3 regions of the Paenibacillus sp. W4I10 genome follow, and region 1 is predicted to be linked to each of the others. Evidence: riboswitches for the same ligand, from Rfam matches in the RefSeq annotation. Region 1 holds a riboswitch; each other region holds the start of a gene.
What was found. Region 1 has a riboswitch for cyclic di-AMP ahead of QF049_RS16380 (HAD family hydrolase). Riboswitches for the same ligand answer to the same signal wherever they lie in the genome.

Region 1 (10,640 bases):
TTTCATAACATGCTCCATATCCAGCGGCAAAAAGCTGCTCAGGGTTAGTACCTTCACCACCGGAGCCACCAAGCTCTTTTGGCATTTTCAGGTCATGCTTAAGCACGCCATCCGAAGAAGTCACGGAACCTGTACGTCCACCTTTAACTGTCGCTACTGCTGTATATAAAGCTTCCATTAAGAATCTCTCCCTTATCCATATAGTTTTTACTGCCTTCCTTTCAATTTAAACTTCTGGCTCATTTTGAAACGCAATTTTATATCTTTATCAGCTTTTACAACTTTATTATTTTCATGCATTTCAATGCCATGGCTGTATTTTCCCTAAGGTTGGGTAATATACGGAGGGGCATCTTCAAGCTGCAACCGAAATTTTGTGCTGATACATAAAAGTTGCACTAGACAAAAATAATTGAAGGAGTACAATGTAACAATAAACATAAAAATTTAGATATATCATGAGCGGTTTGTTCCGCAACAATATTTCCAAATCAATAATTCAAAGTCAGGTGATTATCGTATGAGTAAAAAAAATCCGTTCAACGCTCCTTCAAGAGAATCATTGTCTACTGCGGGCATGGCCCCTTCCCTTGGAGAAGCACATAGTTCCATGAAAGTTCCGCAGAATGCTGCATGGTGGAAGAAATTCCTCGCCTTTGTAGGCCCAGGATACCTCGTTGCCGTAGGTTACATGGACCCCGGGAATTGGGCAACAGATATCGCAGGCGGCTCGCAGTTCGGGTATACCCTGTTATCCGTTATCCTGTTATCGAACCTGATGGCCGTTGTCCTTCAGTCGCTGGCTGGCAAGCTCGGCATCGTCACTGGACGGGATCTGGCTCAAGCCTGTCGTGAACGATTCAGCATGCCTGTTGTCATGATGTTATGGATTCTGTGTGAACTGGCCATTGCAGCTACCGATCTGGCTGAGGTCATAGGTTCTGCCATCGCATTAAAGCTGTTATTTAACATACCCATGTTATACGGCGTTATCATCACTGCAGTTGATGTACTCCTGATTCTTGTACTGCAAAACAAAGGCTTCCGCGCTTTGGAAACTCTCGTCATTGTGCTGATGGCAACCATTGCCCTCTGCTTCGGTATTGACCTGTTTCTGGCAAAACCGGATATGGGCGGTGTTCTCCATGGTTTTGTACCAAATGTTGAGATTCTGCAAAACCCGGCTATGCTCTATATTGCCATTGGTATTATAGGAGCAACCGTGATGCCGCATAATCTGTATCTGCATTCTTCCATTGTGCAGACGCGTCAGATCGAACAGACACCACAGGGTAAAAAAGAAGCTATTCGGTACTCGACCATGGATTCTACAATCGCGTTGACACTCGCCCTGTTCATCAATGCGGCCATCCTGATTGTATCTGCTGCTGTATTCCACAGTGCTGGTATGACGCAGGTTGCCGAGATCGCAGATGCCTATCATCTGCTGACACCTCTATTGGGTACTACGGTTGCAAGTATTCTGTTCGGTGTGGCGCTATTAGCATCAGGTCAGAACTCTACCCTTACAGGTACACTCGCTGGGCAGATCGTTATGGAAGGTTTCCTGAACATTCGAATTCCGGCTTGGCTGCGCAGACTGGTCACACGTCTGATCGCCATCATCCCGGCGGTAATTGTGACAGCCATTGCAGGAGAACATGGCACAGAAGAACTGCTCATTTTGAGCCAGGTCGTGCTGTCTCTTCAATTGCCCTTTGCTGTAATTCCCCTGGTGATGTTCACAAGTGATAAAAAAAGCATGGGTGCATTCGCCAACAAAATGTGGCTCAAAATCATCTCATGGTTCATTGCAGCTGTTATCGTTGTGCTGAATGTATATCTGATCATTCAAACGATCCGGCTATTCTAATCTCGTTCTAATCGACTAAATACTAAAAAGGCTGATCAACTCTGGTATGCAATACCCAAGTTGATCAGCCTTTATTGTTGCAATACAGCAACATGTTTCCTTTTATAGTAAAACTCAAACTCCAATAAACAACCATCTAAATCTAATCCTGATTTGGTATCAGTAATGGCAGGAGTTGATCCAATGAATCCACAGTCCAATCCGCACGTTTGTCATCCGATAGTTCTGGCTGGAATCTTCCGTAACCCTGCATAATTCGAATCGTACGCATGCCCAGCTTCCGAGCAGGTATAATGTCGTTATCGATCCGATCGCCGATCATGACGGCTTCCTCCGGTTTACAACCGGCCTGCTTCAAGGCCACAGCGTATAACTCAGGGTCTGGCTTGGACACTCCTTCTTCAGCCGAACATGCCAGAACATCAACATACTTCCGCAACCCGTAGCTCTCCAGTCTCTCTTCCGTTCCAGGACTCTGATTGGCAATAATACCAATGCGATAATGCCGTGACAACTGCTGAAGAACGGAATCCGCTGAAGGAAAAGGACGTTCAAGATCTTTTTGAAACTTCAACTTGTCCTGAATCTGTTTCTGGTGTCCCTCGTCTTCAACAAATGTGCGAATCGCCACTCTCATAGGCCATTGCTCATATTTCTGGTAACAGTTCGCGAACAGTTCGCGTACCGCCTCAATCTTCACCGGATACCCCAATGCACAGGCTTCGCGGACGAACTGTCCGATAATATCATCAACCGGCTCCCATTCATCCACCAGCGTATCTCCAACATCAAAAAACAACCATTTCAATCCACCTACATCCGGCACGCCAATTCCTCCTTGTAAGCCACAGGTGATTCCTGATCCTAATCTAAAAGTTCGCGTTCACCTTTAAACCCATAAAAAAGAAGACTCACCATCATGCATGAGTCTCCTCAAACTTCCGTTTATCGATACATTCAATTATAACAGGCACCTTACACCTGAGCAATCACAAGCTATGGCATTAACCATTGAGGAGAAAGCCAACTTCCCCATTGAGCGAATATACAATCCGGTCTGCGCCCATGCCCCGATAGATGCCCTTAGGATGACTCTGCTCCGTAATGACGCACAGGGATTTCGATGTCCATGAACGGCAGATCTGTAAATAACGACAGGTCAGATTCAGGCTGTTCTCGAAAATAAACACGTTGCCTACGCTGCCCTGCGGCAAAAACCATTTTTGAGCTGCAGCCGTATTCATGCGAATGACATGTTCTACTCCGATTCTACGGAGTCTGCGCTCTTCCCCTGCACTGTTGGTTAGAACGGCAAACGGCATTTTTTTGTACATCAGCAATTTGATAAATTTGCGTCCTGCTTCATTTGGAGCAGTCACTAAGATCATCTCAGTATCCATCATTCGTTCCTCCCTTGGCGTGAAAAGACAACAAAAAAGAAGCGTGGGGGACCAAGGCCTCCCGAACGCTTCTTAAATAACCCATGGCGAAAACACCATGAACCAGCGTACGGCTTGTTGCCTCTCCCTTTAACGCTTACGAGGTTAGCTGACGGATTCGGGCGCGAGAGTCGCCCTATTTCCGGCTGTCACCGGAAAATTCACCCCATGAATGCCTACTGTCCTGGACAGCGCATTCTGTTGGTTCCCCCGTTTTCCACTCATCAATGAATGGAAACTCAGCGATTAAAACATCGTTCGTATATCTTAAGGATAAGATCGAGCGATATTATCGTTTGTTACGTTTTTCAGGTACAATTTAGTTTAAATTGAAATTACGTTATGAATCATACACCCGCGTCATGACGGTGTAAAGTCCGTACAGATCACCGAATCGACAGATTTTCGGCAATACTCACATATAATAGCGCTTACAATAAGGTCATACTCTATCCATCTCTTTAAATCTATCTATTTCTCACTCTGACGAAAATCACTTCGCAATTCATTCACGTATTCTGCACAACTTGCCTGTTTTGATGCTTATAACACCATATTAGTTTTGCAATATTTAATTGTAACCAATATAATATAAGAAAGAGTAAATAAATGGAGGCGATTTAGATGACAGTCTACGATTACAAAGTGAATACCCTTCGCGGTCAAGAAGTTGAAATGTCCGACTACCGTGACAAAGTGCTCCTGATTGTGAATACGGCAAGCTCATGCGGACTTACCCCTCAATTCAAAGGTCTGCAAGAACTGCAAGACAAGTTTCAAGATGCTCCATTTGAAGTTCTTGGTTTCCCAAGCAACCAGTTTGCACAGGAAAAAGGATCTTCCGACGATATTGCCGAGTTCTGTCAGATGAATTATGGCGTAAGCTTCCCTATGTTTGAGAAAATTGATGTGAACGGCTCAAGCGCTCACCCTCTCTTCCAGCACCTTAGCACAGAAGCTCCTGGCCTGCTCGGCTCCAAAGCAATCAAATGGAATTTCACCAAATTCCTCGTGGATCAGAACGGAGAGGTAATTAAACGTTATGCTCCCAAAACAACACCGGACAAGATTGAAGAAGATATCAAAAACTTGCTGCAAAAATAATACATTGGCCACCCACAGCCGGAAGGTAGAGCAGTCTTGCCCCGGTAATGGATGGCTTTTTTTCTCAACTTTGATGTCATACTGTTCGAAAAAGACAAAAAAAAGAAGCTTTCCAATAACGGAAAGCTTCTTTTTAATCGTTCATATGATGCGGTCGAGAGGACTCGAACCTCCACGGGCATACGCCCACTACCCCCTCAAGATAGCGTGTCTGCCATTCCACCACGACCGCATGTCGTAAATAATCGGCAACAGAATTGATTATACCGGGTTCAGAACTAAAAGTAAAGTATTTTTTAATACTACTTTTTCAGCTAGGCATTTTCATCAAAAATCGCATAATCTCGTCATCTTTACCCATGAACTGCATATTATTAGATTTGATCCCCTCTTTTTCGGTAAGAGCCGATCTTGTTGATTCATTTATATGTAGTCCTTCCTTATATATGGCCCTCCCTGCACTTCGCCACAAAAATAACATAATGAGTTATATAAAATAACACAAATATTAAATTCCAGATTTAATCCATTAAATTTCACTGATACCATTGACAAAAAGCGGACATTTATGGGATGATAACTATCATATAATTCGGACTTTTAAACATAAAGCAAACAAAAAGGAATATTAATGTTACTTTAAGTGACATTTAACGAACACAGGAGGCGAATGATTGTGAACCGTGGGAATAAGCTGCTCGATTATGTCAAACTGCTTGATTCCTCTATTCAGGTTGGAGGGTTCACCCATTCCTTCGGCATGGATATCCATATCAGGGAGGGTACCATTCGTAATGCTAAAGATCTCGAATCATTCATGCGTTGTCAGTTGCATCCCAGCATCGTTCGTCTTGAAGGTATGGCCATCAAAGGCATCTATACCGCAGCAGATCACAAGGATACATGGCGGATAGCTCTAATCGACAAGCTCGTCCATGTTCAGCGAACCCCTAGAGATCTCAGAGAACAAGCTGCCGCCATGGGTAAACGATTGATCAGACTCGCACGCGCTCTGCACCCCTGGATTGAATTCAGCCAGCTCGAACAGATCTTTGCCAAATACGATTCGGTTGGCTGCCTCTCCACTGTTCACGCCTGGATTAACCACCACCTCGACATCCCAGTCGAGGAGGCGGTCCTTGGTTACCTGCATTCAGCCATGAATGCCTGCATAACCGAAGCCTCCAAAGTCATTCCCCTGAAAAACGATACAACCAAGGATCTGATGGGCCGCCTGGCCACAGATCTGGAGAATGAATGGAAGACCGTCAGCGCCTCGGCTGCGGATGGACTGGCACAGCCAACCTCGATGTCCATGAAATCGTTTTTCCCCAGTTTCCATATGCTTGGAGCTGGACTTCATGCCTACAGGGCCTAATCCTCTTCCGCCTCATACCTGCTCCCCTTCATTCAGACAAACTAAAAAACACGCGGCAACCTCCTTGCCGACGTGTTTTTTTGTCATTTTATTTGTTTTATTTACGTATTTACGCCATTTATAATCACAAAATACACTATTTTCCGTCTTTTTTAATTGTTAGATGACGAATTTACGTATATAATGAAACATACAGCTCGCATTTCTATATATTCTACATGAAGAAAGGGCGGCTGAATACTACATTCTAACCAGGGGTGAACCCTTTTGAACAAGAAAAAACCAGTTACTCCGTTCGGATGGGCCATCAAACGACGGCTAACCGAACTTCAAGTGGACCAGAAGACCTTTTGTGAACAGCATGGCATCCCACCCTATCGTTTATCCAATCTCATTCACGGCACACGCAAAGCAACCCGATTCAGACACCTGGTCGCTGATATTTTGGATATTCCAGATGAACTGAGATAAGATTTCTGCCAAAGGAGGGTCCCATCCATGAGACATGTTACATCCGATCTGGAGAGGCTGTCGTTCCAGTCCATACGTCACCAACTCATCATCGTTGATCACAATTGGATTATCCAAAGTTGTAACCGTGCCTGGCAACAGGGACTTGGTCAATGCTCACCAAACCCGGATATACACAGTAGTTATAGACATTACTTGCATCTGACGGAAGCCTGGGCAAAACGAGGCAAGAACGCTAACATGGCACTTGTCACACAGAATTTGAAAGAACGCGGAATACCCTTTAATCGAAATCATACATATGACATCTGCGTGTATACTGTATACAACGAAAAGAGGTGGTTTCGTGTAGAACTCACCCCTCTATCTTATGCAAATTCAATTCTGGATACCGATCTCGCTTTGATTGCACACATGGATATTACCGAACAGAGAAAGACAGAACATCAATTGAAGAAGGCATTGTCTGAAGTGCGCACATTGCGCGGACTGCTGCCTATTTGCGCCGTCTGCAAACAAATCAAGGACGAAGAGGAACACTGGAACTCCGTTGAGAGTTATCTGGAGAAGCATACCCACGCCGAATTCACCCATGACATCTGTCCGGAATGCATCCGGCGGTTATATCCCAAATACTCGAATATCTTGGACAAGCGTTCCTGAAACCTTTCTCCACTCGCCGACTAACTACAACTATACGGAAAGATGATGTTCAAACTGCGACATATCCAGTTCTTGCGGTGTCCCATGCAGGGTTATGGTTCCTTTGTCCATGATATAGATGTAATCTGCGGCACTTCGTACAAAATCGATACTCTGCTCTACCAGCAGAACCGAGAGGTTCCCCTTTGCCTTGAGCTGCAAAATAACCTGCCGAATGTCCTCCACGATAGAAGGCTGGATGCCTTCTGTCGGCTCATCAAGTAGCAACAACCCCGGACGCGAAGCCAATGCCCGGGCGAATGCCAACTGCTGCTGCTGTCCACCACTCAGATCCCCACCCTGCCGTCCATACATCGTCGCAAGCACTGGAAACATCGTCAGTACATCCTCCGGGAACGTTTTTACTCCCGGCGCACTTGTCTCCAGACCGAGCAATAAGTTTTCTTTCACCGTAAGTTGCGGGAAAGTCTCCCGCCCCTGCGGTACATAACCGATCCCCGCCCTTGCCCGCTTGGCTGTGTCCAAAGTGGATAACTCCTGATTTTGCCACTGAATACTGCCCTTGCGTGTTTTGAGCAACCCCATTAATGTTTTCATCAACGTTGTTTTCCCTACACCGTTACGACCCATCAGACACACCACCTGTCCAGGCTGTACATCCAGGTTCACACCACGAAGCACATTGCTTTCCCCGTAGCCGGATTCAATTCGTTGCAGCGACAGCATGGTCATCCCTCCTTTTGCCCAGATACACTTCGGCCACTTTCGGATCTGCCTGAACCTCCGCCATCGTACCTTCCTTCAGCAGTTTCCCTTCATGCATCACCGTTACCTTGGCTGCGAACTCTCGCACAAACTCCATATCATGCTCCACCACCACAACCGAGCGTTCACGCGCAATCTCTTGCAGAAGTCGTCCGGTCTTGTGTGTTTCTTCATCCGTCATGCCTGCGGCTGGTTCGTCCAGCAACAACACACGCGGCTCCTGCAGAAGCAGCATGCCGATCTCCAGCCACTGCTTCTCCCCATGTGATAACGCTCCTGCACGAGCATCAACGCGGTCTTGCAGACCAATCTGGAGGGTAACATGCTCCATCGCAGCACTCATTTTCCCATATCGACGAATACCGATGGCTTGTAAAGGGGAACGGCGAGTCTCCGCCGCCAGCGTCAGATTCTCCTGTACCGTCAGTCCCGCAAAGATCGATGGCGCCTGGAATTTGCGTCCCACACCTTTGCGAACAATCTGGTGCTCCTTCAGTCGTGTTAATTCCGTGCCATCCGCCATCTTCACCGAGCCGGACATGGGTTTTGTTTTGCCGCATATCACATCCAGCATCGTTGTTTTCCCAGCACCATTGGGTCCGATCAGAAAATGCAGGTCATGTTCATGCAGCTTCAGATTCATTCCTTTGACAGCAACGAACCCACCAAAGGCGACCGTAATATCCTCGGCTACCAACACCGCTGATTCCTCAGTAGACTTTAGGTTTTTCCCGAGTGACTTGGACATGCGCACTCTCTCCTCTCCGCTTCAGCAAGCGAACGACATGACGATATACACCTACAATACCGTTTGGCATGAACAAAACTACTGTTACAAAGAGCCCACCAATGACAAACAGCCACCCTTCGGGATAAGCCTCACTTATGCCTGTTTTGGCTGCATTCAGCACCACCGCTCCGATGACCGCTCCAATAAGCGTACCGCGACCACCCAGCGCAACCCACAGGACCATCTCAATGGAGGGCACAATTCCCATCATCGATGGCGAGATAATACCCACCTGAAGAACAAACAACATGCCCGCGATGCCTGCAAGCGCACCGGAAAAAGCAAAAGCCAGCGTTTTATATCCTGCCGGATCATATCCGAGGAATCGCACCCGATTCTCTCCATCCCGCGCAGCTTCGAGCACTTGGCCGAACCGACTGTTCACCATTCGACGACAGAGCACATACGCGATCACCAGAACAGCAAGCGTTATATAGTAGAGAACAATTGTTGTTCCAGCGGAATGAAGTGTAAAACCAAAGATCGAATTATATCCGGTAATGCCATTTGTTCCACCCGTCCATTCCTGTTTACCAACAAAGAGTGTTACCGTAATAAGAACCAAGGCTTGAGTCAGGATGGTAAAATAAACACCGGTGATCCGGTTACGGAACGTAAACCATCCCAGCGCAAAGGCGAGCAATGCCGGAAGGGCTATCCCCAATAACAGCGCCACCGGGAAAGAGCGAAACGGTTCCCAGAACCATGGCAGACCACTGAGACCACTCCATCCCATGAAGTCAGGAAGCGTTGCTCCACTGGCCTGAAGCTTCAGATACATCGCCATCGCGTACCCACCCAGACCAAAGAACACCCCATGCCCAAGACTCAGCACGCCCCCATAACCCCAGATCAGATCGAGACCGATGGCCAGGATTGCCAGCGCCAAAAACTTGGCTAACAGACTCAGACGAAACTCCGTGGACATCAGTGGAGCAAGACACATCATGATCAGTACAACCGCCCAAATAATCCTCATTTTCAGACTACCAGTCTTGAGTAAAGCGGACATGAACTAACCCCCTTTTTCACGTTAATCGAGACTCCGTGTGCGCATCGCGACCAATCCGCGTGGTTTCCATTGCAGGAAAGCAACGATACATACAAACACAAGCACCTTGCCAATGGAGGCCGAGGTATAAGTTTCGAACAGCGTGTTGAACATACCAATCCCCAATGCACCACACACGGTTCCGACCAATTTCCCCACACCACCCAGGACAACGACCATGAAAGCATCCACAATATAATACGTACCAAGTGAAGGACCAATCGGACCAATGAGCGTTAATGCACAGCCAGCAATTCCGGCAATGCCCGAACCAATCGCAAAGGTCATGCCATCCACCCGCCGGGTCGAAATCCCAAGACACCCCGCCATGCTCCGATTTTGCATTACAGCCCTCATTCGTCTTCCGGAAGATGTTCGATAGATATAGAGATACATACACAGCAGCACAACCGCAACCAGTGCGATAATGAAAATTCGTTTATACGGAAATACAATACCATCCGAGATCGCCAATCCCCCATTGAGCCAAGCCGGACTGGATACTCCCACATTGGGTGCTCCGAATATTGTACGGGCCAGTTGTTGCAGCATCATGCCTACACCCCATGTCGCAAGCAGACTATCAAGCGGCCTGCCATACAGATGCCTGATCAACACCACTTCAAGCAACCAGCCAATCAGAGCCGCTACAATGAACGCAATCGGCAGAGCCACAACAAAATAGGCACCAAACCACGCTGCTGGAGCATAGGACATGAACAAATTTTGTGTTATATACGTTGCATATGCACCGATCATGATCAGTTCACCGTGAGCCATATTGATGACATTCATCAGCCCAAACGTTACTGCAAGCCCCAATGCAATTAACAACAGAATTGAACTGATACTCAGACCGTTGAACATCTGCAGGATAAACATATCCATCGCTATCCCCTCCTCCATACCGTGACTCTCGATATTTCACATGACTTCAATTAGCGGCAGCAACATTTTTTCACATCACAGTAACGCTTTACTGCAATGCGGTGAGAGGATGTGTTGTCACACCCTCGTTTATGTTTCGGCTGCTTTGAAGCGAGTTGCCTGTTTTATTGCGAGGTTTCTATGTTATTTAGCGCTGAGGGAAGCTCCCCATTCATACG
Region 2 (10,640 bases), 1.5 Mb from region 1:
CGCATGGGAGAGTTTCTCCATGTCACTGAGATCGGCAAGTGCTGCGATGAGACCTACAACGGCCCCGAGAACCCCGAGCGTTGGCGCGTACATCCCCGCCTGAGCGAAGATCAAAGCACCGCCACGGTGGCGCTCTTCTGTAGCATGAATATCTTCCATCAGTACATCACTTACAAATTCCTGATCGTTGCCGTCGATAATCATACGCATACCGCCACGAAGGAACTGATCGTCAATCTCTTCTACTTTTGATTCCAGTGCAAGCAAACCTTCACGACGGGTAGTGGAAGCCCAATCCATAAACGTGCCGATCAGAGACACTCGATCAATAAGTACTTGATTTTTGAAAATAATCCCGAAAAGCTTAGGGATTTTCTTAACTTCAGACATTGGAAATGCGATAAAGATAGTTCCTGCTGTACCAACAAAGATAATAACGTAGGCTGCCGGATTGTTAACCAGGTTGATTAAGGGCGCACCCTTCAGGAACATACCGAGTACAAGGGAGACCAGTCCAAAAACTAGTCCAATAATCGTTGAAATGTTCATCATACACCTCATCCATGAGATAAAATTGAATCCTTTCAAGCGGCTGTATTCGGGCTTCCGGACGAATTTTTGGCCGCAATCCGTTCAATGTTAGGCATTCCTTACGGTTGCTAAAACAGTTAAAACGGTCATATATGTATTTATCGACCAGAAGGCCTTTTTTTTTAAGGGCTATTTTCAGGTATAATAAGATCAAATCCGCTCCTTAGGGGCCGAATAATAGGAGTGAAAAGCCAATGGGCGTAAAGCATGGACGGGATTATGAAGGAATTTTGACAGATCTGACAACGGCAATCGGACGCATACCGGATCGGTATGTTTTCTTTGAAATGGACGCGGAAGAGTGGGAGAGACTGGCTGCATCTGACCAACTTGAAGTGGATGAGGCGTTGGCGGAGGATTTGTTCTATGCGCTGGGCGAGGAGTCTGTTATTCCGGTTGGAAGTGGCGTGGTCATCCATGATAAGGAACAGCACCGCATTCATATTTTGATCGGGGAAGAAGAGTTGACGTTTGTACCTTTAATTTAGTGCGTTTACATGCATTTTCAAGGGTATGAATGGAACTGGAATTGCCCTCAAAGCCTTATGGTTAGTGGTTCTATGCCACGTAGTTGATTGGATTTTGAAGCTTGTCCGTGGTAAGATGTTAGTCGTGAAATGGGCCAACCGAATGGCGGTGAGCCTGGCCTTTGAGGTTGCTGTTGATAGCGCCGAAGGTGTCGGTGGTTATACGGACTCAAGTCTGTAATGTACCATCCTATGGGGAGGAAGATAACGCATGGTTTTTTCGCAAGAGGAAGTCGAAGCTCATCTGGGAAGGCTGGAAGGCTGGGAACTGGAAGAGGGACGGTGGATTGTACGTAAATTCGTGTTCTCCAACTACATGAAAGGGATTGCATTTGTGGATGAGGTCGCTGCGATCTCGGAAGCATTCAATCATCATCCTTTTATTACGATTGATTATACAACGGTTACGCTGCGTCTCACTTCATGGGATGCGGGTGGTATCACATCTGTAGATATCAAGGAAGCAGGGCAATATAACGAAGCTTATGACAAAATGAGGTCGGAATAACGAGGTCAGTTATTATCGCGCGGCCAGAAGTGAGTGAACCATACATGTCAGACTATAATCAGAAACAACCTCTTATTGCTGTCGTAGGCAGTCTCAATATGGATCTCGTGGTGAAGACAGACACGATTCCGGAAGAGGGAGAGACGGTGAGTGGTGAGGAGCTGCATTATCTCGCTGGTGGAAAAGGGGCGAACCAGGCTGTTGCCGCTGCGCGTCTGGGTGGACAGACTACGATGATCGGTGCGGTGGGATCGGACGGTTTTGGCGAACGTCTGCTGCACAGTCTGACGGAAAGTGGGGCAGATGCCTCGCAGGTTCGCATATTGGAAGACACGGTTACAGGGACGGCTTCCATCTGGCTCTCTCGGGGAGACAACCGGATTATCATTATTCCTGGTGCGAATGGGCAAGTGGTGCCAGCGATGCTGGAAGAAGCGGATACGGTAAAAAGCCTGACTGCAGCCGCAGCGGTGCTGCTGCAGCTGGAGATCCCGCTGCCAGCGGTTACCCGCGCCGCCCAACTGGCGGCTGAAGGCAGCGCACTGGTGGTGCTCAACCCGGCTCCCGCGGTGCCGGGTCTGCCCCAGGAGCTCCTGCGGTGCGTCGACGTTGTCACGCCGAACCGCAGTGAGCTTGCCGTGCTTACCGGCCGGGATCATCTCCGGCCGGAAGACCTGGATGCGGCGGTCGCAGAGCTCGCCGCATCCCTCGGGGCCGCTGTCGTCACGACGCTCGGCCCCGAGGGGGCTGTGTACGCGGCGGCGCCTGGTGGCCGCGTACAAGCAGGGCGTGCCGGCGCGTGCCGTGCGCCCGGCTACGCCGTAAGCGCCGTCGATACGACCGGCGCTGGCGATTGCTTCAACGGCGCGCTGGCGGTAGCCCTCGCGCGCGGTGAGACGTTGGACGCGGCCGTAGGCTTCGCCATGGGTGCGGCCGCGTTATCCGTGACAAAGCTCGGCGCCCAGTCCGGGATGCCGTCCGCACGTGAAGTTGAGGCCTTTCTGGCTGAGCATGCCGCAGAGGCTTAATAATTGATATAACAAAGAGGCTCTTATTCTCCCAAAAGGGGATTAAGCGCCTCTTTGTTATGCGTGTGCAGAGATTATTTCTTCTCTGACAGCCACATGGCAATATTGGCAATCTCTTCATCCTGCAGTTTGCCCTTGAAGGAAGGCATACCACCTTTACCTTTGACAATCGTAGTGTAGATCTTCTCCAGATCATCCTGACTACCGATGTTTGCCAGAGCAGGTCCTACGCCACCTTGAAGCTGATCCCCGTGACAGGAGATACAATTGGCTTTGACCAGTGCTTCAGCCTGTCCGGCATCCAATGTTACTTCCGGCATGGTTGGCTTGGCTTCTTCAGCCACTTCTTCTTTCCCTGGAAGCGTAAACATTAAAACAATAGCTAAAGCGCATGCTGCAAAAAATACTCCGCTCATGATCCATTTGTGCATCCCTTATGTCCCCTCCAGAATGAAAGATCATCTAACCTGAAACTATCCATATCATTATAACGGAACCTGTACTGACATCATAGCATTTTGTGGGAAATTTTTGAACTAATCACATAACAAGGCGCAAATTTGGTTGTTTTGCAATGCATTTTAATCACGAGGCCCTTCATAAACCATACAGTGAAAGGGCTTTAAGCCGTTTGGGGTCTGTCGTTCGTATGTATCCTGGGTGACAAATCCACTCTTCAGATAGACTTGAATGGCACGAGCATTCCAAGTGAGCACTTCCAGATCGATCTCATTCTTCGGATTTCGGCGAATGGCTTCCTGTACAATGGCCGTGACAAAAGCTGTGCCTTGACCCTGACCACACAGCTCTGGATGCATGCCAAGGCCAATCCGGGTTACCCCTTGAAGTGGGAAGTATTGAGCAAACCCACATATACGATCGTTCTGATCCAGGACGATCGCATATTGCTCTTGCCGCAGCTGTGCATCTCCGAATTCCACTTCCAGAGCTTTCATCTGCTCCCAGGGGAGCCAGCTGTAGATATTGTAAGGCGGGTCATACTGCCAACTGCAGATAAGCTCCGCATGTTCTTCTCGCATGGGTACAACGTGAAACGTCACAGGGGTTTCCTTCATACACCTGCATGCTCCTTTCCTTGAAACAGAACTCTTTGTCCACTCTACAAAAGAGATGTTCATTTAGCAAGTCTTCCTTCCCAAGAAAAAAAATGAAACAAAAGTTCCGGTAATTCCGTTTATATTATAACGGGATGGGTAAAAACATCATAAGGGCACGGACAAACGAACGCAAAATGGACTTGCTGATGTCGCAGGATATACCCCGAGTATAACTTGCAATATAAATAAGGATTGAAGCACAAAAAAACCGCCGGATACATTCCTGCGGAGAATGTACCGGGCGGTTCTGTTATGCTTCTTGCTTCGTTCCAGTATGGTTAATGGTTACAGCATCATGTTGCTCAGCTTGTCCCTAGTCAAGGGCCAGTGATTCATATGCGTCCGTGCTCATAATCCGTTTCGCGCCAACATAACGATTGGCCCAATAGTTTTCACTCAATGCACTGATCGTAACGCCTTTGGAAGAAGAGGAGTGTGCGAACTTTCCATCCCCTACAAAGATTCCTACATGGGATACGCCTTTACCTGTTGTATTAAAGAACACCAGATCGCCAGCTCTCATTTCCATGCGGGATACGGAATCGCCCATGTCGAATTGGGAACTGGATTGGCGTGCCAAATCAATACCCAACTTGTCGAATACATACCGTGTAAATCCGGAGCAGTCAAAGCCGTTAAGCGTTGTTCCCCCACTTTTGTATGTAGTTCCCATTGCTGAATCAATTACTGTGTCCATCTTTGAATCTGCGAATGCGCTACCTGCACCAAGCGATAAAGCGAATGTGATGCTAAGTACAGCTGCGGTTAATTTCTTCTTGAACAAGAGATATTCCCCTTCCAACGCCTGCGAGGTTAGCTTAAGGATTCGGTTGAAGGTCCCCTATGATCCCTCTGTAGCAAGATCAATTCACCCATAACTGGTTCCCCCGCTTCCCAGGTGCCAGGAATTTGGCTATGCTAGTTATGCACCTGCGAAATCAAGAAATGACGATTTAATTTTAAGTAGTTACAAATATGAATGTAAAGATTACAAAGTTGTTACTAAAAACTCACTGCGATTATTGTAACAGAGGAGTACGGCTTTGGCAACGTTTAACAACAAATTTAGCAAAAAAAACCTCGACCTTTGACGGGGAAAGGTTGAGGTCTGCCTATTTATAAGTACATATTAGGCCATGAGTTTAACATGTGATGGTAACAATTTTTAAACTATGTGCTCTCACCTTTGGATATTTTGGACTGCCATAATCGGAAATGGCTGCATATTTTCCACAGACTTAATAGACATCTGGCAAGTGGATACGTCTGTTGTAGTATAAGTCCGGTAAGTCCCGTTAATAACCATGAGGCTGAAGTGAATGCCCCAAAGACGAGCAGGTGTACTCCGCCCAGCAGGAGTGCAATGCCGATTACAGCGGTGAGATGACGCAGTGCAATCCAGAGTGCTTTGAGAGTACCGTGAGCCCCGCCTTCTCCTTCTGGTGCCGACACACCGAACTGCATGTAGAGTATGGCATGGTGGATGATCCAACCATATACAATCCAGGCAGCAACATAAGGTATACCAGGCAAAAGTAATTGAAGGGAATGAAATCCGTCCATGAGAATCGAGTAGAGCTTCGGTATGAGCCAGTAGGCGGGCAGAAGTATCAATAAAGTACGTATGGTGTGAAGCAGCAGCATCGGTTTCCACAGATTTTTGATTCCGCGGACAAAGGGGATGCGCTCTTCTGTAGAATTAAAGTGCTGAAGTGAGTAGAGCAGTCCTGCCTGAATGAGGGGGCTGATCAACATGCGAACCAGCAGCATGCCCCCTAGAATCCATAGATAACGATGAACCTCCGGATGGGTAGACAGGTTAAGTTGACTTTCCATTTTGAACAAAAGTGTACTCAGCTCCCCTGCATCAGCATCTGGATAGCGCAGGAGCAGCGGGATGACAGCCGATTGTACCATTCGATAGAAGAAATATCCCCAAATGAGTTGATAGAGAAATAAGAGTGCGGCAATGAACATATGCTGACGGACGAGAAACCAGCCTTCACGTATTTTCGCTTTCACCGTTTCCACCTCACCATGACAGACCTCCGAATATGGCTTCTATTAGTTTGGTTACACTCATGCTCCAGCGGGACTTCGCCCGCTCATCCAGTCCGGATTTCAGGAAATTGTTCATATGGCGGTTCTCCAGCACGATCGAGTACAGGGGATCGGTCATGGCCCAGGATACGGGGGATGTGTGAGTTAATTTATAGGTGATGCGATCTTCTTTACCATTCCATTGCTTGGTGAGGATATGCCCGTCTTCAAAAGCAATGCGAACAGGAACGGCGTTGTAATCACTCCCTTTTTTTGCGATCGTCACGGATGACTCGTACAATGTTTGGCCGTCTTTCTGTACAGGCGTAACACGAATCTTCTCTACAGCAAAGTCAGCCATCCCGTTACCATAGACATATTGATCAAAATAATCAGACCAGGAAGTGCGGGTCACTTGTTCCACAACGTTCTGAAAATCAGCCGAAGTGGGATGTTTGAAGCGGTACTTCTTCACATAGGTAGAGAGAATACGTTCCATCTTTTTTGCACCGACTTGATGTTCGATACCAAGCAACACAAGCTTGCCACGTGTATAGACATTGGCTGCATACTCATTCTGTGAATCAAACTTCCAGGATTCTTGTGTTAAGGATGAAGGAGACGTAATCAGTCCCGATTGTACCGGCAGATTCGGTATCAATCCATATTCCTGCTCCATCAGTTTGTCTTCTGCATAAGAAGTGAACCCCTCATCCAGCCAGGCTTCCTCGAATTCGTTGCTGGCAACCATGCCGTAGAAGTACTGGTGTCCAATCTCGTGGACTACGGTACGTTCCAGGTCATAACCTGGGGTAGTATCATCGGCTCCAAAGGCCGTAACTAGCGTAGGGTATTCCATACCTCCAGCACCGTTCCCCGCTTTGGGTGGAACTACAATGGATAAGGTTGCGTAAGGATACGGGCCAAACCATTTGCTATAATTAGCTAGTGCGGCCTTCGCGGCGTAGAAATAACGTTCTTTCAGATCCTGATGAGCAGGGTCCAGATATAACTTGATTCGTACACCAGGCACATTGGGTGCGGAGAATGGCTCCTCTGCGTACACAAAATCGGGTGAGGCTGCCCATGCGAAGTCATGCACATCATCGGCGTAGAATTGATAGACCTTTTCTCCGTTCTTCACCACGGCTTGCTGCGTTGGAAATCCGGTAGCAGCCACTTTGTATGTTTCAGGCACCCGAATACGTACACTATATATACCGAAGTCAGCGTAAAACTCTGAATTGCCATGGTACTGGTGCAGATTCCAGCCTTCCGTTGTTCGTCCACGTCTGCCCACAGGTTCATAGGCACTTAATTTGGGAAACCATTGACCTGCCATGACAAAATGATCAGCAGTTCCCATCCGGGCAAAAATCTTTGGCAGATTCACTTCAAATCGGGTGTGGAGTGTGATACTTTCCCCGCCTTTGACGGGTTTGGGCAGGCGTACTTTAATGAGGGTGGAATCCTTGATATTTCCGTCATCTGGTTGCACATACTGCATCCGGTGCAGCAGAGAGAGCCCGTCCTCCGTTTTCATTTCGGTAATGTTCATGGAGCCATAACCATTGGTAGGCATGACATCACCCCGAAGCTTTCCACCGGATTCCTTCATAAAGGTGGTGTCAGCAGAAGAGAAAGCGTTGGGATACATATGAAAGTAAAGCTCGCTGACGGTTTTTTTGCCTGGATGAGTCCAGGTGATCGTCTGAGTCCCTTTCAATACGTTTCCATCGACCAGCTTCACATCCATGTGATATTCCACAACACGGTTGCTGTACACTTCGGCTGTAGGGGTCTGTACACTTTCTGGAGGTGCTGGGGTTGGAGCTATTGCCTTGGGCTTGCCCGATTCGGGGGCGAGTACTGGCAATTCGGAATGAGTTGAGCGATTATAACCCAGAGTGATCCATATCCCTCCGGCAAGTACACACAGGGCCAGGGATGCAGTGAGCCAGCTCTTGGCGCGTCGTGGAATCATCGTTAAATACCTCCCGTTGACAAGCATCTAAAGCATGTATATGTTTGCAATGGGACAATTATTAGTTAAAATATTTGTATCAACCCTTGGAGGTTATAAACATGGACCAAAACGAGCAAAACGGCAAAAAACAAATTGCCTTGAATATCGTTAGTGCAAAAAGCAAGCATAAAGGCTTCGGTGCAGGCTCCATTGATCTGAATAACCTTTCCCCGGTCATTATTGATAATGGAGAGGCCAAAATCGATATCGGTGCGATGCATGCGAAGAGCAAGGTGGAACGCAATATCAAGTTCTCTACCAATCGTGAAGATGTGCCCAACGGACGCCAGGTATGGCTGGTGTGGGTAGCTGTCGATCGCACGGAGGAAGGCCAACTGTATGGTGGAGCAACGGCATGTGAGATGTGGATTGATACGGAAGCAAGACGTGGATGGAAACTGCTGGCGGAACATGTGAATCGCATGGATTATGCCTTGAAGCGTCGCTTCATGCTGGATGAGCTTGGACCCGAAGCTCGAGCTGCACTTAAGACACTGTTGATCTCACACAACGAAGAATGGTGGAATGCTTCTCCAGATGAATTGAAAGAAGCACTCGCCTAAGGCAGATCATTCAACACAGTATAAAAGAAAAAAACAAAAGGCCCCTCGACCGGAAAGTTCGGTTGGGGGTCTTTTGCTTGTGCATTAATCGTATTCAACGATCTGAATAATTATGAGTTTTCATCCGAAGTGAATTTCCAAATGCTTAGTATAACCAGGGGTCATAGGTGACGTAACTAAGTCATCGCGTATTTGCGTCATTCTACCCACCAACGTTTGAAATCTCCCCACCAGGAATGTTTCTCTTCCTGTATGCCTTGTTGATTCTGTACCTGACGGGTCTTCTCATCTTCTCCAGAATCCGAATCATCCTTCGTACCATGACATACCTCTGTCGGTTCAGTACCATCAATAAAAACTTCCAATCGTTTTCTCTTCGCAACCGTTGCCTGCCAGCTTGCCGGATTCCGGGTCAATATATACACTTACGACATGATCAGGCACGGTGAAGATTTTGGGTGGTACGCTCGCAAGTGCCTGCTCTGTGAACTGGGCAAAGATCGGCGCAGCCCGGCGGCCATCCGAAGTGGAGATGGCTTTGCCTTGGTCGTAACCAACCCATACCGCGGTGGAGAGCTCCGGTGTGAATCCAACCAACCAGGCATCTGTATTGGTTGTGCCAGTTTTTCCGGCTACCGGACGTTTAATCGCCTTAGACACCCGGTTGCCCGTTCCTCCATTTTCGAAGACACTTTCCATTAAACGAGTTAGGACATAAGCTGCTGCAGGTTCCACGACGGTCTCAGCCTTGGTTTGAGGCGATTCATAGAGCACACGTCCTGCGGCATCCGTCACTTGCAGAATGGCGACAGGTGGCGTCCGTTGTCCACCAGCAGCAATGACGGAAAAGGCCGACGCCATCTCCAACGGGCTGACAGGTGACGTTCCCAGTGCAAGAGAAGGTACGGCGCTCAGGTTGCTTGTAATGCCGAGGTTTTTTGCCATACTCACAACCTGCTCAGGACCGATCTGCATAATGGTGTTCACCGCATAGATGTTGTCTGAAGCGGCGATCGCTTGCCTTAGATCAATCTCACCCAGATACTTGTCTCCAAAGTTGCCGGGTTTATAGGTTTTGCGGTCATTGTCATAGTGAAACAGGGTAGGTTCACTGTTAAATATGGATGCACTGGTGAGCTGCTTGGATTCCAGGGCTGCCAGATACATAATGGGTTTAAACGCCGAACCTGGCTGGCGCGTTGTCGCCAGAACATGGTTAATCTGATTGGTGCGATAATTCTTGCCGCCCACCATGGCTTTGATGTAGCCCGTCCGAGGGTCGATGGACACCAGAGCCGTCTCCAGCTCACTTTTGGCATCCATACCCTTCGCTATGGCGTCTTCAGCTGCTTTTTGAACACGCAGATCCAGGGTGGTGTAGATGTTCAATCCCCCATGATCCAGCATCGCTTCACTGATTCCCAACTCTTTGATCGCCAGATTCCGGATATAGTCACGGAAATAAGGGGCGCTTTCCACCGTTTTACGCTCGCTTTCCGGTTTGAACGATAGCATTTTCTCATAGGCCTTATCCGCTTCGGCCTGGGTGATCTTGCCGATATCAGCCATGGCATTCAGCACAATCTTCTGTCGGTCTTTGGCATTCTTCATATGGTTATAGGGTGAATAGTAGGTAGGTCCTTTCGGGATTCCTGCCAACATGGCACTCTCTGCAAGATCCAACTGTTTGGCTGATTTGCCAAAATACATTCGTGAAGCCGCTTCGATTCCGTACGCACCATGCCCATAATAGATTTCGTTCAGATACATCTGCAAAATTTCATCCTTGCTGTATTTCATCTCCAATTGCGCCGTGTACATGGCTTCCTTGGCTTTGCGAGTCCATGTTTTCTCATGAGACAGATACAGGTTACGCGCCAGCTGTTGAGTCAATGTACTCGCACCCTGCGACATCTGCATATGTTCGAGGTTAACGAGCACAGCCCGTCCCATCCCTTGCACGTCGAACCCGTAGTGATTATAGAATTTGCGGTCCTCTACAGCCAGAGTGGCATTGACCAGATCTGGAGCGATATCCTCCAGTTGAACGGGTACAGAGTCTTTGCCACCTGCAGAGAAGGTAGCGATGACTTCACCTTGACTGTCCAGTAATCTGGAATTCCGATCAGAGTCTGCTAGGGGCAGGCTGGTTGCGTATAGATAGACCAATCCTGCAGCGGTAGCAAGTATGGCGAGCACGGCGAGCAGAGACAGGTTTTTAAACAATTTACGTACACGG
Region 3 (10,640 bases), 2.4 Mb from region 1:
GGACTCCGTGTTGATGCGGTTACGAGTATGCTTCGGCTTGATTTTGAGAAGCAGCCAGGACAATATCGTACCAATGATGAAGGTGGTCTTGAGAACAAGGAAGCTGTAGCCTTTTTGCAGCAGCTGAATAAGACGGTGTTCAAGTATTTCCCTTATGCGTTGATGATGGCTGAAGAATCTAGTGCATGGCCAATGGTGACTTTACCTGTAGATGAAGGTGGTCTGGGTTTCAACTACAAATGGAACATGGGCTGGATGAACGATACGCTTGATTACATGGAATCTGATTTTCATGAGCGTCCTTCCAAACATCATTTGCTGACTTTCCCGGTCGTATACTCCTTTGCTGAAAATTATGTGCTACCTCTGTCGCATGACGAGGTTGTTCATGGCAAAAAGTCGCTCCTCGACAAGATGCCAGGAACCTATGAGCAAAAATTTGCCGGCATGCGTGCTTTTCTGGGCTATTTTATGACTTTCCCAGGGAAAAAGCTGTTGTTTATGGGTGGAGACTTTGGCCAGTTCATCGAATGGAAAGATGAGGATCAACTGGACTGGTTCTTGCTGGATTATGACAGTCACCGCAATTTGCATAAGTTTGAGCGTGAGCTGTCTAACCTGTACTTGAGTGAAAAAGCTTTGTGGGAGCTTGATCATTCCTTGGACGGTTATGAATGGATCACTCCGGATGATCAGGACCAGAGTGTCATTTCATACGTACGCAAAGGAAAAAAACCTGCGGATACACTCCTTGTGCTCATTAACTTTCAGCCGGTCAAGCGGGAGCGTTACCGGATTGGTGTCATGCGTCCCGGTATGTATACCGAAGTACTGAACAGTGACCATTCCGTTTACGGCGGTTCAGGCATTACTAATGATATGCAACTGCCTACCGAAAAGATTCCTTTTCATGGGCATCCGCATAGTCTCGAATTGGTATTGCCTCCGCTGAGCATCGTGATTCTAAAAAAGAACACGCGTCGGAAAACGGATGAATCACCTGCGAGCATAACTTCCGTCAGTTCAAAAACGAAGAATAAAAATGAAAGCAACACGCTCAAACCGAAGAGGAGGACAAAGGCATGAATATTCTATTTGCTGCTGCTGAAGTACATCCATTTATCAAAACCGGAGGCCTTGCTGACGTAATCGGTGCTCTCCCGTTTGCATTGAAGAAGAACGGGGCAGATGTGCGGGTGATTATGCCTAAGTACAAGGGAATTCCCGATGAATATAAAGACGCATTACAGCCCGTAATTACAACGGATGTGCCTCTTGGCTGGCGCAGACCCTATTGTGGAATAGAAATGCTGGTTCATGATGGGATTCCAGTATATTTTGTGGATAATGAGTATTATTTTGGGCGTGATGGAGTGTACGGTTATATGGATGATGGCGAGCGTTTCGCCTTCTTCAACCGTGCAGTTCTGGAAGTGTTGCCACAGATTGAGTTCAAGCCTGACGTGCTGCACAGTCATGACTGGCATGCAGGAATGATCCCTTTGGTGCTTGAAGCCCATTACAGACACGATTCATTCTACAGTGGTATTCGTACGGTATTCACCATACATAACTTGTTGTACCAAGGGGTATTCCCGCATGAGTTATTCAGTGAAATCCTGGAGCTGGACAATCGATATTTCACCGTGGATGGAGCCGAATATTACGGTAACGTCAATTTTTTGAAAGCAGGAATTGTGTATGCTGACCATGTGACAACCGTAAGCCCAACATACGCACAGGAAGTGCAAACGTCTTATTATGGATATGGCCTGGACGGACTGCTCAGTTCACTTGGAGATCGTTTCAGCGGGATTGTGAACGGGATTGATACCAAGAGTTACAACCCGGCAACGGACAACAAAATTCCAGTGAAATACAGAACCAGTCTGTCCAAGAAAACGGAGAACAAAATTGAGCTGCAAAAGGAACTTGGACTTCCTGTTCGTCCTGATGTACCACTTATGGTGATGGTGACAAGGCTCGTCGACTCTAAGGGGCTTGATCTGGTCTGCCGTATCCTTGATGAATTGCTGTACTATGATGATATTCAATTCGCGGTACTGGGAACAGGAGAGCCTATGTATGAACACTGGTTCCGTGAAGCTGCTAATCGTTATCCGCTCAAAATGTCAGCCCAGATCACGTTTAATGATGGGTTATCCCGACGTTTCTATGCAGGCAGTGATATCTTCCTGATGCCATCGAGGTTCGAACCATGTGGTATTAGTCAGCTACTGGCTCTGCGGTACGGTAGTGTGCCTCTCGTAAGGGAAACAGGCGGTCTGAACGACACTGTGCAGGCATACAATGAGTTTACTGGAGAAGGGAATGGTTTCTCATTCACAAGCTTTAACGCACATGACATGATGAATACCATTCGGCGTGCTGAGGAGATCTACAAACAGCCAGAACACTGGAAGAAAATTGTGAAAAATGCAATGGGCGGAGAATACAGCTGGAATGTCTCAGCTGAGGAATATATGGACATTTATCGTCGGATCACACTTGATCCAGTAAACTGATGCAATCCTGAATGAGTCAGAGTCACAGCATTCCTGCTGTGGCTCTTTTTAATCAAATAAACAAAAAAACTTCCAAAAGTTCAGAATGAAAGTCATCATCTGAGACGGTGGAAGTGTTTTTCTTTTATATGAGTGTCTGAATTTAAACCTCAGTAGTGTTGGATGGTTGCCGGATCAAGCTGCCTGTACAAAATGCGGTACCCATAGGGGTCAAGCTTAATATTCATCATTCCATCGGCTGGAAAGACAGGCTCTTCAGTTAATGCATCCTTCCAGTCTTTTGTTTCCATCGGATGAGAAAGCGTTCGATCTTGAGGTGTATTGTTCATCCATACGGTAAAGTGAAGGTTGTCATCCACACGTTCGTACACGATACAGGGATCATTGTGATCAGCCTTGAGGAATCGGAAGCGCCCTTTGCGCAGGGCTTCATTGCTTTTGCGTAAATCGATCATCAGACGATAGAAATCATACAATTCTCTGTCTTGCTTGGCAGGGTCCCATTCCATACATTTTCGACAATCCGGGTCAGCATCACCACTAATTCCCACCTCATCGCCGTAGAAAATACAAGGTGTACCGATATAAGTGAAAAGAAATACAACCGATAATTTTAAACGGCGTTTGTCTTCTCCTAACCGGGTGAGCAGTCGTGGCGTATCGTGGCTGCATAGCATATTAAAGATCACTTCGTTGGTTTGTTGCGGATAGCGCATAATTAGTGAACCCATCTCGTTGGCAAAGTTATAACCATCCATTGAACCACAGAAGAACTGAAGCACTTTGTCGGCAAATGGATAATTCATGACGGAGTCGAATTGATCTCCCATAAGCCAGGTCAAGGAGTCGCTCCATACTTCACCAACAATATAGGCTTCAGGGTTCGCTGCCTTAACAACCTTGCGAAAATCACGCCAGAAATGGTTGTCCACTTCATTTGCTACATCCAGACGCCACCCATCCAGCTTAATTTCCTTGATCCAGTACTCAGCTACATCAAGTAGATATGCCTTAACCTCAGGGTTGGCTGTATTGAACTTGGGCATATTTCCATAGAACCCAAATGTATCGTAGGTTGGTATACCGTCCTTGATCTGAACCGGATATTCATTGATGTGGAACCAATCGGCATACTTAGAGTTTTTTCCATTCTGGAGCACGTCTTGAAAAGGAGGGAAGTCTTCGCTGCAATGGTTAAACACCGCATCAAGCATGACACGTATACCCAGGCGATGACATTCTTCTGTCAATTGTTTGAGCAGGGCATTATCACCGAAATGAGGGTCGACTTTTTTATAATCAATCGTGTCGTATTTGTGGTAAGAATTGGCCTGGAATAACGGGGTAAAGTAAATGGCGTTCACGCCAAGTTCAGTTAAGTCATACAGATGATCCAGCACACCTTGCAGATCTCCACCAAAATAATTGTCCAACTCAGGTTTGCCACCCCAGTCATGAGTTTCTTTTGGATTCAGCTTAGGATCTCCATTAGCAAACCGTTCCGTCATGATCTGATAAAAGACAGCTTCTTTGGCCCACTCGGGCACCTTAAACACATCAATTTCATGTATATACGAGAATTCATAATATCCTCCAGTTGGATAGGGGGTTTCATAATGAATTCCATTATCCGCAAGAAAAACATCTTCTGAACCGGCAGTTATCCGAAATATATAGGTGAGACGTTTGAATTGTGGCTTGACGGCAGCCTCCCAATAATCAAACATGTTATCAGAAGCAGCCTTCTCCAATTGAATTTCCTTGTACGTTCCATTCCAATCGTACTTATCTCCGGTCAGTGCAGTCACGTATTGCACATCATTTCGTTTGGTTCGTACGCGCAGATGTATGGTAGACGAATTATAGGCATAAGCCCACTTGTCACGAGGAACATGATACATGGCTTCGAGCAGCATGACAGCACCTCCTGAATATAGGATAAGTTATGAAAACCGGTCTTTTGAACACGCACTTATAGTTATAATTAACCAAGTTAGCCAGCAAATGAATCACATTTACTGTAATAAAATGTATTATTTTCATCGTTTTCAAAGGTTTCTTTCACAGCATTTCCAGCTTCGTGCTGAATATACTTACAGCTAATTTAGAAAAAGGGTACCCCGAACAGCTTGAAATTCAAGATTGTTCAGGGCACCCCTATATAACATGTTGAAAGTGAATTTTAGCGAATAGCTTGCTCAAACTCCGTGCGGATGGTTTGAAGCAGCTCTGGCTGGCTCAGTACGTCATAGGCTGTTGTGGCAAGTGCCTTTGCTCCCAGAATCATGCCATCCAGCGCGCGCTCCTGAAGTGCAAGGTCACGGAAGGCTATGGAGTGCAGGGTATGAACCTCATCCACAACACGAATGTAGGGATGGATTGCAGGACATTTCAGGGAAACGTTACCGATGTCCATAGAGCCGTGATCATTACCACTCACAATCTCTTCTTGCGGGATACCAAGTTCCATCAGATTTTGACTAAACGCAGCTGAGAATGCTTCATTGGTAACCATCTCGTCATAGGACGTTTCATAGTTGGATGTCACCAGCTTGCATCCTGTCTGGAGAGCAGAACCTTCAGCGATCTGAATCACACTTTCTGTGAGGATATTCAGTTCTTTGCGAGTTGCTGCCCGTACATAAAATTGCGCAGAAGCATAGTCAGGAATGATATTAGCTGCGTGACCTCCGTTGTTGATCACACCATGAATGCGAACGGTGCTTTTCACTTGTTGCCTGAATGCATTGATTCCGTTGAACGTTTGAATGACGGCATCAAGAGCATTAATACCTTCGTGTGGACTTGCAGCAGCATGTGAAGATCGGCCATGGAATTCAAATTGTACTGCATCAATAGCCAGCGAGCTGCCTGACTTTTCGTAGGCATAATATGGATGCGCCATGAGAGCGACATCACAGTCATCGAACAAACCTGCTTCTGCCATTGGAACTTTGGCACCACGTGTCTCTTCAGCGGGTGTGCCAAACACTTTAATCGTTCCACCTACTTCATCCAGAATGGATTTCAGCCCAACAGCAGCTCCAAGACTCATCATGCAGATCAGATGGTGTCCACAAGCGTGACCGATCTCCGGTAAGGCGTCATATTCACACAATAATGCAATGGTAGGGCCGGGTTTGGCGGCTGAATAGGTTCCGATAAAGGCTGTCTCCAGTCCAAGGATTGGAGCTTCTACAGTGAAACCGTGGTAGACCAGTTCTTCTTTCAAACGGGCAGAAGCGAGATACTCTTCATTTCCCAGTTCGGGGTTGGCACCGATATATGATGAAATGGCTTTAAAACGGGAAGCATATTGATCAATAACCGTCAGAATTTGTGATTTGTTAGCTGTCATTAGTAAACTCCTTATGCAAAAATGAAAATAATTCATTGATTATATCATGTTTGCTTCAATTTTTCAGAAACAAGTCAAGATTTGTAATGTCAAAATGCATTGCATAATCATGCATTGTACTTTATAATGACTCAGTCATCAACATGAGAAGCATACAAAGTATTGTAAGGGGAGAGAACAAGGTTGAAATTAATAAGTCGTTACACCATAATGCTGTTGACCTTTGTCGTTCTGCTGACAACTGCCGTTCCTGTGGCATTTGCAAGTGGAACTACAGATAATTCAAGCAGTAAAAAGCTGGTGCTCGGTACAAGTGCCGATTTTGCACCCTATGAATTCCATAAAGTGATTAATGGCAAAGATGAAATCGTCGGTTTTGATATTGAGATCGCCAAAGAGATTGCCAAAGATCTTGGCGCTGAGCTTGTGATTGAGGATATGGGCTTCGACGGTCTTCTGCCTTCATTGCAGAGCGGGCGTGTTGATCTGGTAATTTCAGGTATGACGCCGACGGATGAGCGGAAGAAAAGTATCGATTTTTCCGACACCTATTATAAATCAAAACAAGTGATTATGGTTCGCAATGTGGATAAAGACAAATATCCAACCATGGCAGAACTTGAAAATGCGAAAATTGGCGTTCAGAAAGGCTCCATTCAGGAAACGATCGGACAGAGTATTCCAGGAGCGAAGCTTACTGCGCTTGATAAAATCTCGGATATCGTGCTTCAACTGCAAACAAAACGCATTGACGCGGCAATCGTTGAAGATACCGTTGCTGCAGGTTATCTGGACGATATCATTGGACTTGCTGCTGCTGTTCCGGACGAAGAGCAAGCAGAAGCGGCAATCGGGATTCGCAAAGGTAATACCGAGCTGCTAGCTGCAGTAAATGGAACACTGGAGCGATTGAAAAGTGAAGATAAAATCAATCAGATGGTGACGGACGCCAGCCTCTTGATGGCGGATAAAGCGAACAAATCACAAAATATTTTCCAAGTATTCTGGGAATATAAAAGTTTCTATGCTACAGGTGTAGGATACACACTTCTGTTGTCTGCACTTGGGGTTATCTTCGGGGTAATTATTGGATTGATCATCTGTTTGTTCCGTTTGCATGACGCTGCAATCTTGCGCTGGATCGGTACTGCTTACGTTGAAGTGATCCGTGGCACACCGATGCTGGTACAATTGATGATTATTTACTATGGTTTTTCCCTGAGCTTTGGCATTAACTTCACTGCACTTCAGGCAGGTATCATTACACTTTCAATCAATAGTGGTGCCTATCTGGCGGAGATTTTCCGTGCGGGTATCCAAGGTGTGGATCGTGGTCAGTTGGAGGCAGCGCGTTCATTAGGTATGGGCAGAGGCGCCGCGATGCGTTATATCATATTGCCACAAGCCTTCAAAGCTGTATTACCAGCGATCGGTAATGAATTCATAACTATCATTAAAGAATCCTCCATTATCTCCGTTATCGGTATGGTGGATATTATGTATCAGGCAAGTGTAGTCAAAAACATTACGTACCAAGGATTGAGTCCATTTTTGATTGCAGCAGCCATCTACTTTGTAATGACGTTCATTTTGTCCAAGCTGCTGGGACGACTGGAAAGGAAGTTGAGTGCAAGTGATAGACGTTAGACAATTACACAAATCTTATGGTAATAACGATGTGCTTAAGGGCATTAACGTGACGATTGGCAAAGGTGAGGTTGTTGTGGTCATCGGCCCTTCCGGTTCAGGTAAAAGTACATTCTTGCGTTGTTTGAACCTGCTGGAAAAGCCTACCTCGGGAGAGATTGATTTTGAAGGCGTGTCAATCACGGACCCCAAACACAATATTAACGCAACTCGTGAGAAAATGGGCATGGTGTTTCAGCACTTCAACCTGTTCCCACACAAAACGGTAGAGCAAAACATCACGATTGCTCCGATTAAAGTGAAGAAACAATCCACTCAGGAAGCGGAGAAAATTGCCGCTGATCTGCTTAACACCGTGGGCTTGTACGATAAAAAAGATACATTCCCGAATCAGCTGTCCGGTGGACAGAAGCAGCGGATCGCCATTGCAAGAGCATTGGCCATGCAGCCGCATGTGATGCTGTTTGACGAGCCTACTTCGGCACTGGACCCCGAGATGGTCGGTGAAGTGCTGGATGTCATGAAACGTCTTGCAGAAGGCGGGATGACCATGGTCATCGTAACGCATGAGATGGGTTTTGCACGTGAAGTGGGAGACCGGATCCTGTTCATGGATGGCGGGGTTATTGTAGAAGAGGGAACACCAGATGAGGTGTTTGGAGCACCGAAAAATTCACGTACACGTGATTTTCTTGCCAAAGTACTCTAAATGAAGTAATTCAAATAGCGTTACTGACTTCGAGTCGGTAACGCTATTTTTTATGCGCATTAATCACTTAAAGATTCGAAATGTAACTTTTCTGTTACCAAATATAAAGAAGTCGGTTCGCCCAAATTTTCTGAATTATCCAGTATTCTTACAGTTGATGACATGCTAAAAACCATTTGGCAAGAATTACTACAAGTTCAGGTTACAAAATTGTGATATATTGAACTCTGCCGAAACTACCGGACAGGGAGTGCGGGGGATGTAACGATGCAGATTGTGCAGGGGGAAGAACTACAGCACACTGCTTGGGGTGAATTAGGGGTACATAACGTTTCAAATGTAATGAAGAACCTATAGGGTGGGCTCCTCATCCGAATCCGACAACTAACTTCGCAGGCATAATGAGGGAGGAAGACCATGATTAACAAGAAACGTATAGCCAAAACAGCAGTAGCATTATTGACAACAGCAATGCTCATTCAAGCCGTTCCGGCTCACGCCGATTCAGTTCATGTGGCCAAAGAAGGGGATACCTTCTACACCTTATCAAAACAATATGGAGTAGCAATGAACACGTTGGTTAAAGCAAACAACGACATTTCACCTTACAACATTTATGGTGGTTTGAAAATTACGATTCCCGGTAAGGCAAACAATGTAGCTGCCGCGGCGACGGAGAGCAAGACCCAAGCCAAAACAGTTACCACAGCGAGCTTGGACGTTAATGCAGATAACAAAGTGGTTCAGGCCTGGGGTAAAACATTCGATTACAGCAAAGCTGTGAACGTAAAAGCAACGGCATACTCTGCAGATCCGTCTGAAAATGGAGGCTGGGGTGCAGTCGATTATTTCGGAAATGACCTTGAACTGGGTACGATTGCAGTTGATCCAAGTGTAATTCCACTCGGAACCAAAGTACTGGTAACTGGTCACAGCCATCCAGGATTGCCAAAAAAAGCTTTTGTAGCCACAGCACGTGATGTGGGCGGTGCAATCAAGGGTCACCGGATTGATATCTTTATCCCGGGTAGCAAACAGTCTGTAAGCTCATTTGGTTTTCAGGATATCGAGCTGTACATTCTGAAGTAGAGAGAAAATAAAATTTAAAATGAATTCAAACAGGGTGTCTGCCAGTCGCTAATTCGCGATTGAACAGCACCCTTTTAATATTCTCATTTATTTGCTATCACGGTCATTCTAATCTTTGGCCTTTGGCAATCCCAGCATTTCGTCCAAGGTGACCAGTTCATATCCCCGATTACGCAATTCCTCAATGATTTCAGGCAAAGCCTCAATCGTACCGTTCAGATTTGATCCTACACCGCCTCCAGCATGTTGTAGAACGATGGAGCCAGGCTTCACGGCAGACAGGATGTTATCTTTCACCTGTTCCTTTGAAAGGCCTTTCCAGTCCAGGGAGTCTACGTTCCAGTTCACAATGCTATAGTGTTGTTTGGCAGCCCATCTCAGCTGTTCTTCATTAATGTCTCCATAAGGCGGCCGAATCATCTTGGGCGTATATCCCGCCAAACGTTGAATAATATCTCCGGTATGTAGAATTTGTTTACGAAAGGCATTCATCGACAGCTTACTGAATTCAGGATGATTGTAGCTGTGATTACCAACCATGTGCCCTTCCTTAACGATGCGTTTCACCAGATCCGGATGTTTCTCAGCACGACTACCCACGATGAAGAATGTAGCTCTGACATTGTATTTCTTCAATACATCCAGCACTTGGGGAGTAAATCGTGGATCAGGTACATCATCAAAAGTCAGTGCAACCTTCTTGGTTGAAGGACCATTGGTTTTGAACGTATCGGCATATTTTTGACGTAACTGTCCCAATGTCAGTTGTTTTTCTTCCGTAGAATCCGAACCTGATACTGATTCACTTGGCGGGCTTGAACCATCCCGTGATGAAACTGGAGCATGATATCCCCCGAGAAAAATAACGATAACCATCAGCATAATGAGGCGTACACGCATAATAACGGCCTCCTTTTCCAAAATGACGTTCTCCTTGGTATGCCCGGGGGTCTCATAAAATATGCGTAGTGTGAGAAGTTTCATTGCGGATTTAGCTTATGACAGCCATAATTCCTCCATATAAAACATATAGAAAAGGATAGGTGGATAGGATATGAGTACATATGATTTGAAATCCATACGTTTACAGGTGATTGAAGCAGGAGAGGATAAGGTTTTTCTCGTTACCGGAGGAAAGGCGCATATTGGTGCCGTAGCCACGTTCTACGTGGATCATGAGCGCGTCAGCGGGACGACGGTACATATTCCGGGGCATAAGGAACAAGAGCTGTGTGAGCGGCTTGCCCGAAAGGCTGCCCTGCAGCTGAAAGTAACCGTTACGGTGATCATGGGTATTCATTTTGATTCCATC

Region 2: it holds a riboswitch for cyclic di-AMP, as region 1 does, so the genes downstream of both, QF049_RS22885 (C40 family peptidase) here and QF049_RS16380 (HAD family hydrolase) in region 1, are expected to answer to the same signal.
Region 3: it holds a riboswitch for cyclic di-AMP, as region 1 does, so the genes downstream of both, QF049_RS05585 (3D domain-containing protein) here and QF049_RS16380 (HAD family hydrolase) in region 1, are expected to answer to the same signal.

What each region holds. Positions count from the first base shown of each region.
Region 1 covers NZ_JAUSXX010000001.1:3,619,614-3,630,253, forward strand. Annotated here, with positions in the region: gene QF049_RS16365 (organic hydroperoxide resistance protein) at 1-178, opposite strand, end outside; gene QF049_RS16370 (Nramp family divalent metal transporter) at 578-1,873, shown strand; gene QF049_RS16375 (HAD family hydrolase) at 2,016-2,699, opposite strand; gene QF049_RS16380 (HAD family hydrolase) at 2,878-3,276, opposite strand; cyclic di-AMP (ydaO/yuaA leader) riboswitch at 3,392-3,567, opposite strand; gene QF049_RS16385 (glutathione peroxidase) at 3,937-4,416, shown strand; tRNA gene QF049_RS16390 (tRNA-Leu) at 4,566-4,648, opposite strand; gene QF049_RS16395 (urease accessory protein UreF) at 5,093-5,794, shown strand; gene QF049_RS16400 (hypothetical protein) at 6,062-6,265, shown strand; gene QF049_RS16405 (nitrogen regulation protein NR(II)) at 6,293-6,928, shown strand; gene urtE (urea ABC transporter ATP-binding subunit UrtE) at 6,959-7,654, opposite strand; gene urtD (urea ABC transporter ATP-binding protein UrtD) at 7,632-8,441, opposite strand; gene urtC (urea ABC transporter permease subunit UrtC) at 8,404-9,495, opposite strand; gene urtB (urea ABC transporter permease subunit UrtB) at 9,517-10,422, opposite strand; gene urtA (urea ABC transporter substrate-binding protein) at 10,606-10,640, opposite strand, start outside.
Region 2 covers NZ_JAUSXX010000001.1:5,072,080-5,082,719, reverse strand. Annotated here, with positions in the region: gene motA (flagellar motor stator protein MotA) at 1-549, opposite strand, end outside; gene QF049_RS22915 (hypothetical protein) at 786-1,079, shown strand; gene QF049_RS22910 (hypothetical protein) at 1,144-1,299, shown strand; gene QF049_RS22905 (4a-hydroxytetrahydrobiopterin dehydratase) at 1,330-1,626, shown strand; gene rbsK (ribokinase) at 1,671-2,654, shown strand; gene QF049_RS22895 (c-type cytochrome) at 2,729-3,085, opposite strand; gene QF049_RS22890 (GNAT family N-acetyltransferase) at 3,236-3,730, opposite strand; gene QF049_RS22885 (C40 family peptidase) at 4,086-4,556, opposite strand; cyclic di-AMP (ydaO/yuaA leader) riboswitch at 4,560-4,697, opposite strand; gene QF049_RS22880 (hypothetical protein) at 4,943-5,794, opposite strand; gene QF049_RS22875 (M1 family metallopeptidase) at 5,805-7,796, opposite strand; gene QF049_RS22870 (YwhD family protein) at 7,898-8,401, shown strand; partial or broken gene QF049_RS22865 (transglycosylase domain-containing protein) at 8,599-10,640, opposite strand, start outside.
Region 3 covers NZ_JAUSXX010000001.1:1,204,075-1,214,714, forward strand. Annotated here, with positions in the region: gene glgB (1,4-alpha-glucan branching protein GlgB) at 1-1,086, shown strand, start outside; gene glgA (glycogen synthase GlgA) at 1,083-2,525, shown strand; gene QF049_RS05565 (alpha-glycosidase) at 2,675-4,441, opposite strand; gene QF049_RS05570 (M20 family metallopeptidase) at 4,708-5,883, opposite strand; gene QF049_RS05575 (ABC transporter substrate-binding protein/permease) at 6,067-7,530, shown strand; gene QF049_RS05580 (amino acid ABC transporter ATP-binding protein) at 7,517-8,239, shown strand; cyclic di-AMP (ydaO/yuaA leader) riboswitch at 8,458-8,654, shown strand; gene QF049_RS05585 (3D domain-containing protein) at 8,657-9,328, shown strand; gene QF049_RS05590 (polysaccharide deacetylase family protein) at 9,437-10,228, opposite strand; gene lpdD (prenylated flavin chaperone LpdD) at 10,383-10,640, shown strand, end outside.